Linked DNA regions of Rhodopirellula bahusiensis. The protein of the gene in region 2 interacts with the protein of the main gene of each other region in a pairwise test. Links are inferred from orthologs where the notes say so. Each region holds a gene or a part of one and is shown on either strand. Other genes may lie near its edges.

The links.
Region 1: the proteins of ligA (region 2) and leuS interact in binary tests that used the Escherichia coli proteins (3 or more experiments, as listed by UniProt). The link is inferred for Rhodopirellula bahusiensis from one-to-one orthologs.

What each region holds. Positions count from the first base shown.
Region 1 is NZ_NIZW01000001.1:502,347-506,087, reverse strand. The notes cover bases 197-3,615. They hold leuS (leucine--tRNA ligase), read right to left. Parts: upstream 3,250-3,615; coding sequence 397-3,249; downstream 197-396. Other genes in these bases: CEE69_RS02045 (hypothetical protein), read right to left, coding at 3,544-3,615. Also shown: CEE69_RS02055 (acyltransferase family protein), read left to right, coding at 1-117; more of CEE69_RS02045, read right to left, coding at 3,616-3,741.
Region 2 is NZ_NIZW01000012.1:38,505-41,790, forward strand. What follows is about bases 226-3,189. They hold ligA (NAD-dependent DNA ligase LigA), read left to right. Parts: upstream 226-638; coding sequence 639-2,741; downstream 2,742-3,189. Other genes in these bases: CEE69_RS16230 (hypothetical protein), read left to right, coding at 226-393; CEE69_RS16240 (hypothetical protein), read right to left, coding at 2,742-3,189. In the rest of the region: CEE69_RS16225 (outer membrane protein assembly factor BamB family protein), read left to right, coding at 1-9; more of CEE69_RS16230, read left to right, coding at 136-225; more of CEE69_RS16240, read right to left, coding at 3,190-3,286. UniProt on the Escherichia coli protein: DNA ligase that catalyzes the formation of phosphodiester linkages between 5'-phosphoryl and 3'-hydroxyl groups in double-stranded DNA using NAD as a coenzyme and as the energy source for the reaction.

The DNA.
Region 1 (3,741 bases), on a different replicon or contig from region 2:
GCGTTGGTAATCACGAACCGGATCGAGCAACCCATCACGAAGGCTCTGCGTCGGCTGTATGCGAAGGTTTCCGAGCGAGTGCGACGACCCTCGGTTGCGGAAGCAGTCGCCGGCTGAGCTGCCCGCCTTCGAAACGTCGTAGCCAGTCGTAGGCCAGGTTGTACCTGGCGACCCAACCGGTGCGCGTGAGAAGCGAGGCTTGGTACCCGCACAACGCTCCTTCACGAGCGTCGGTTATCTCGGCATTTCACCATCGCCATGTGAGACATGGCCTACGGCGACGACCTGAAACATCGCAACCGGATTCACCAGAATTCGTGCGTTAACCTGCAGCGCGGTGGTCCCCCACCGAGAACTGATTCCCATTCACGACGGTGACCGCCACGCTACAGGAGGTTACTTGACGACTAGGTTCACCATTCGGCCAGGGACGGCGATCGTTTTGACAACCTTCTTGTCGCCGATCGCGTTTTGCACCGCCGCATCCGCCAGTGCTGCTTCGCCCATCTCGTTCGGCTTCGCATCGGGTGACAACGAGATCTTCGCTTTCACCTTGCCGTTGATCTGAACCGGGATCTCGATGCTGGACTGAACCAAAGCGGCTTCGTCCCACTCCGGCCAAGGCTGCAGCGAAATCGATTCGGTGTGACCGAGGTGCTTCCACAGTTCTTCGCACATGTGAGGTGCGTAGGGAGCCAGCAATATCAGGAACGATTCCATCGCTTCACGCGGTCGCGTTTCGCAACGGGTGAAGTGATTGGTGAATTCCATCATCTTTGCAATCGCGGTGTTGAAGCTCATCGCTTCGTTGTCTTCGGTTACCTTGCGAATCGTTTGATGCAGCACGCGAAGTTGCTCTTCATCGCAAGCCGTGTCCACCACCGCACCGGAAAGCTTCAGCTCGTCTTCGGGCTCATCGATGATCATCCGCCAGACGCGATCGAGGAAGCTGCGCACGCCGCCGACGCCGTTCATCGCCCAAGGCTTGGTCGCCTCCAGCGGGCCCATGAACATCTCGTACAAACGCAGCGAGTCCGCGCCATAATCGCGAACGACTGAGTCTGGGTTGACCACGTTGCCGCGGCTTTTGCTCATCTTGAATGCGCGACTGTCGACCTTGATCGAGGCGTCGGATGCCAAGACAAAACCTTCGCCTTTCTTGACGACTTGTTCTTCCGTCAACGCAACAATCTCGACTGGTTCGCCGGTGGCTTTGTGGACGCGATTGTCCTCAGAGTCTTTCTTGACGTCTTTCGTGGAAACGTGTTTGCCGGACGGATCCACAAAGCTGGTGAATTCGACTTCGCCGAGAATCATGCCTTGGTTGACGAGTTTGCCAAACGGTTCCGGGCAAGTCACATGGCCGCGATCAAACAGGACTTTGTGCCAGAACCGTGAGTACAGCAAGTGCAACACAGCATGCTCGGCACCACCGACGTACAAGTCGACCGGCATCCAATCCTTTTCCTTCTGCGGATCGATCAATGCGTCGCTGTTCTTCGGATCGATGTACCGCAAGTAGTACCAGCATGAACCAGCCCACTGAGGCATCGTGTTGGTTTCGCGGCGATAGCGTTTGCCGTCGAGCTCCACGATCAACCAATCGTCGTCGGCTTTCGCGAGCGGCGGCTCGGGGCGACCGTGTGGTTTGAAGTCCGCGAGTTCCGGCAACGTCACGGGCAATTGATCATCGGGAACCAAGCGACGCACGCCGGTCGCATTGCCTTCAGAATCAATTTCGTGCAAGACTGGGAAGGGCTCGCCCCAGAAACGCTGGCGGCTGAACAACCAATCACGCAGCTTGTAATTGACGGCTTCGCAGGCCAAGCCTTGTTTGGCCAATTCCGCGGTCAAAGCGGCTTTGACTTCCGCGGTCGTCTTGCCATCGTACTCGCCGCTGTTGATCGCAACGCCTTCCGCGGCGAAGCAGGCTTTGCCGGCCAAGATCTCTTCGCGTTGCTTGTGGTCCGCTGGTGGATCGACGACTGGGATGACAGGCAAGTCAAACGCCACGGCGAATTCAAAATCGCGTTCGTCGTGAGCAGGGACGGCCATGATCGCGCCGGTTCCATAACCGGCCAACACATAGTCGGCGACCCAAACCGGGATGCTGCGTCCGTCGGCAGGGTTGATCGCGTGCGAGCCCGTGAAGACACCCGTCTTGGCTCGGTCGCCATCGGTTCGTTCGCGGTCACTTTTGAACGAAGCCTTTTCGCGATAGGCGTCGACTTCGTCTTTCTGTTCGGGTTTGACCAACACGTCGATCAATGGGTGTTCCGGCGCGACGACCATGTAGGTCGCTCCGAACAAGGTGTCGGGACGCGTCGTGTAAACACGCAAGCAATCCTTGCCGGGATCGGATGGAAAGCCTTCTGTTTCGCGAGCTCGTTTGAACGCAACGAACGGACCGGTGTCGTCGCCCGCGGCACCGCGTTGCAAGTAGAAGTCGACTTCGCCACCGGTGCTGCGGCCAATCCAATCGGACTGCAATTTCTTGATGCCGTTGGGCCAATCGAGATCGTCCAAGCCTTCCAACAACCGTTCGGCGTAATCCGTGATCCGCAACATCCATTGCCGCAGCGGAATCCGTTTGACCGGGTGCCCGCCCACTTCACTTTTGCCATCGACCACTTCTTCATTGGCCAACACCGTGCCGAGTTTCGGGCACCAGTTCACCAAAGCGTCATCGAGGTAAGCCAACCGCTTTGAATCGCGATACTGCTCGATCGCCAACTCGCCTTCGGCGGTGACGTTATCGGGGATCGGCAACTCCGCGATCGGGCGACCTTTTTGTTGGTCCTGGTCGAACCAAGTGTCATACAAGACGCCAAAGATCCACTGCGTCCAGCGGAAGTACTCTTCGTCTGTCGTCGCCAAGACTCGGTCCCAGTCATAGCTGAAACCGAGCATCTTCAATTGGCGAGTGAAGTTGTCGATGTTGCGTTGAGTTTGAACGCGAGGGTGCTCGCCGGTCTTGATCGCATGCTCTTCTGCGGGCAATCCAAACGCGTCGAATCCCATCGGGTGCAAAACCGATTCCCCGCGAGCTCGTGCGAATCGCGAAACGATGTCGGTTGCCGTGTAGCCTTCCGGGTGCCCGACGTGCAAACCGTCGCCGCTGGGGTAGGGGAACATGTCCAGCACGTAACGTTTCTTTTCACCGACCTTTTCGGGCGTGGCGAAAGTGTGGTGTTCGTCCCAGTAAGCTTGCCAGCGAGGTTCAATTTCGTTGGGGTTGTAGCGGACCATGTCGTCTTAGCGATGCGGGGAAGGGCAGGGCAGAGCGGGGCAGGGCACTTGCAAAGAAAAAGCGACCGCTCCGCGTTGCAAACAGGTTCCCTCAGAGGGCGTTTTCGGGCAAGCGGTCTGGTAGGCGAGCCGCGTGGGATGAGAGCTGGCTGCCACGTCTGGGGTTCGCTGGATCGCTCGGTTCTCAGCGGTGGTCCAACGATTGCAACCCGCCGCGTGAGCAAGGAATCGATCACCGGGGCGTCTGGGCAGGCTCAGCCTTGCTGACGCGGCGGGTTACGAATCAGCTATCTGCTAAGCGACGCCTAGCACACGGACGATAACCAGCACGCCCGCAGCGACCACTAGGCTCACCGCAACCGTTCGACGCAGCCAGACTCCGGCGGGCTGAGTCACCGCGACCCATTCGGCGCGAAATGTCATCGCGGTCCAATCCGCTTCGGATCCCTCGGCCGCTTTCGCTTCCTGGTCACCGATGCCCAACGATGCAAG
Region 2 (3,286 bases):
GAAGATTGACCGCGAGAAGAGAGCGAATATCGTCGGTCCACTTGCGTTCAGGCACAGTTAAGATAGGGTTAAAATCGAATGGCGGACCACCAAACTTGTCGGGATCCGCCCACCCACTTTCTCAGGATGAATTCGATGTTCGCAAAGCTCACTCAATCGCTGCTTGCTCTTTCCTTGGTTGCTGTCTTGGCTGGATGTGAGAAGGGCTCCGAATCCGCCGCCGGAATCGCTGACCAAGCCAAAGCAGGCGTGGACTCCGCCGCTGGTGCTGCGAAAGACGCGACGACAGACGTGGTTCCTGAAGCTGCCAAAGAAACCGTTGACGGTGCCATCGACCAAGGTGGCGAGAAAGCCAAAGAAGGCATCGACGCAGCAGCTGGCACTGCTGAGTGATCAAATGGACTCGGCCTGAGTCCGATTGATTCACGTTCCATCACGGAGCCAAACTGCCGGCGACCTCGAATCGCCGGAGTTGGGCTCCGTTTTTTTGTGCGCGTGTATCACTGATACCGGTGGATTGCGGGACTGATGCTCAAACTAGCAAGGGGTCTGGAATCAGCGGGTCGCAAACGGACAATGGATGCCGATCTCGGTCCGCCGAGACCTTTGGTGACTCTCTCTTGCCCCAGGATCGTTTCGTGGCCTCCGATTCCATTGCCAGCCGCGTGCAACAACTTGTCGATGAAATCAATCACCACAATCGTCTCTACTACGACGATGCGGCTCCTGAAATCACCGACCTGCAATACGATCAATTGCTGGCCGAGCTGACGCAGCTCGAAGAAGAAAACCCGGAACTTCGCCAACCCAATTCACCGACGCAACTGGTCGGCGGCGACGTCGTCGATCAACTGGTTCAGATTCCCCACCGCGTCCCCATGTTGTCGATTGACAACACGTACAGCCGCGAAGAGTTGGCGGCGGCGATGGAGCGAATCGAAAAATCGCTCGAAGGCGAATCAGTTGCCTGGACGATGGAATACAAAATCGACGGCGTCGCGGGATCGATTCGCTACGAAAACGGCGAACTGACGCTGGCACTCACGCGAGGCAACGGGCAGGTCGGCGACGACATCACGCACAACGTCCGCACCATTCGCGAATTGCCTCGATCGATCGCGGACGCTGCGAAAGCCCATCCTGAAATTGCCGGTGGCAACGTTCCCGAGGTCCTCGAAGTTCGCGGCGAACTCTACATGACCGACGCGGATCTCGCGGATCTCAATGTCCGTCAAACCGAAGCGGGCCACGAACCGTTCAAGAACACACGCAACGTCACGGCGGGAACGATCCGCCTACTCGATCCCAAGATCGCTGCCTCGCGAAACATTCGCTTCTTTTGCCACGGCAGCGGTGAACTGATCGGAGTCCAAGCGACCGATCACATGACGTTCCTCAAGCATGTCGAAACATTGGGCATTCCCATTGCACCGGATGTCGTTCGCTTTGACAACAAAGAGGACGCCCTGCAAGCGATCGCGAAACTTGAGACGGAGATGCCCGACCTGCCGTTTGAGATCGATGGCATCGTGTTCAAAGTCGACTCGTTCGAGCAACGCGAAAAACTGGGTGTGCGCAGCAAGAGCCCGCGATGGGTGATCGCTTACAAATTCGAGCGATACGAAGCGATCACGACTCTCGAGGCCATCGATGTGCAAGTTGGCAAGACCGGCACGATCACGCCGGTCGCTTACTTGAAGCCGGTCGACATCGCGGACACCACCGTTTCGCGAGCCTCGCTTCACAACGCCGACGAGATCGAACGATTGGACGTTCGCGTTGGTGACACCGTGGTCGTCGAGAAAGCCGGCAAGATCATTCCAAAGGTTGTGCGAGTCGAGAAGCACGCTCGCACCAAACCGCTTCCCAAATTTGAATTCCCAACCCAGTGTCCCCAGTGCGACGAACCACTGACACGTGACGAAGGTGGCGTCTACATCCGCTGCACCAACCCGGCATGCCCCGCCCAACTTCGCCAGCGCCTGGTGTACTTCGGCAGTCGTACAGGCATGGACATCGATGGCTTGGGCGAAGAGGTCGTCGACCTGCTGCTGCAAAAAGAACTGGTCGAAAACTACGCCGACCTGTACCGATTGAATGTCGATGAACTGGCTGAGTTGACTTGGCCCCGACTGAGAAAGGGCAAAGGCGACGAGATGATCGAAGTTCAATTCGGTCGCAAGAACGCCGAAAACCTGGTCGCAGGAATCAACGAGAGCCGCACTCGCGGATTGGCTCGCGTGTTGTCGTCAATCAGCATCCGCCACATCGGACCACGCGTCGCAAAACTGATCGCAGCAAAGTACTGGAACCTCGATCTGCTGCGTTCCGCGAAAGCGGAGGACCTGGCCGCGATTCATGAAATTGGCGACCGGATCGCCGAGAGCCTGGTCAAATTCATCCACAGTGAATCAGGTTCGCAAACTCTGGCAGACTTGGATGCGGTGGGCGTCACCATGTCGGGCCCCGAGCCGGTGGAGTCACCCGACGAAGAAGAGAACCTGCCGCTCGCTGGCAAAAACATCGTCGCGACGGGAACACTGCAGCATTACACCCGCGATGAAATCAAAGCTCGCATCGAAGAGCTGGGTGGCCGAGCGGCGGGCAGTGTGAGCAAAAAGACGGACTTCCTGATCGCGGGTGAGAAAGCGGGCAGCAAACTCACCAAAGCAGAATCACTGGGTGTCGAAGTCCTCAGCGAAGAGGATTTTCGTTCGCGGTACGAAACCGAAACAACTTGATCACGCTTCTTCAGGTTCCTTTGGTGGCAACTTGCCACCATTTTCTTTTGCCTGAATCATGGCTTCTTCCAAGTCGCGCACCAATTTTGGGTTGATGTGCTTGGTCAGCATTTCACGCGTCACGCTAAACATTTCATCGACTTTGCGTTGCTGATTGGCGTTCTTACCGATCGCTTCGATGAACTCGGACTGACGCTTGCCCATGTCATTGGCAAGGCGTTCATTGGTCGGCTGGTTTCGCAAAACTTCCAACAGCTCTTCGGCTGATTCCAGGTCGCCTCGTTCCAGCCGCATCATGATTCGAGCTTTGAACAATTCGCGAATCGCCAACAGGTCGATGATCGAATTTTGAACGCCGCGAATGTACGACTCCGCTTGCAAACGCATGTCGTCACCACCAAGATCCGCAACCGTCTTTTCATGATGTCCGGGCACCATCGGCAAACGAGCCAAAACCGCTCCACCGTTTTTGACATACAGCAAACGCAGAGGCTGTTCGTCGGACGCCTCAACATCCAAGCGACCGTTCCAATCGGTGCGTCCGA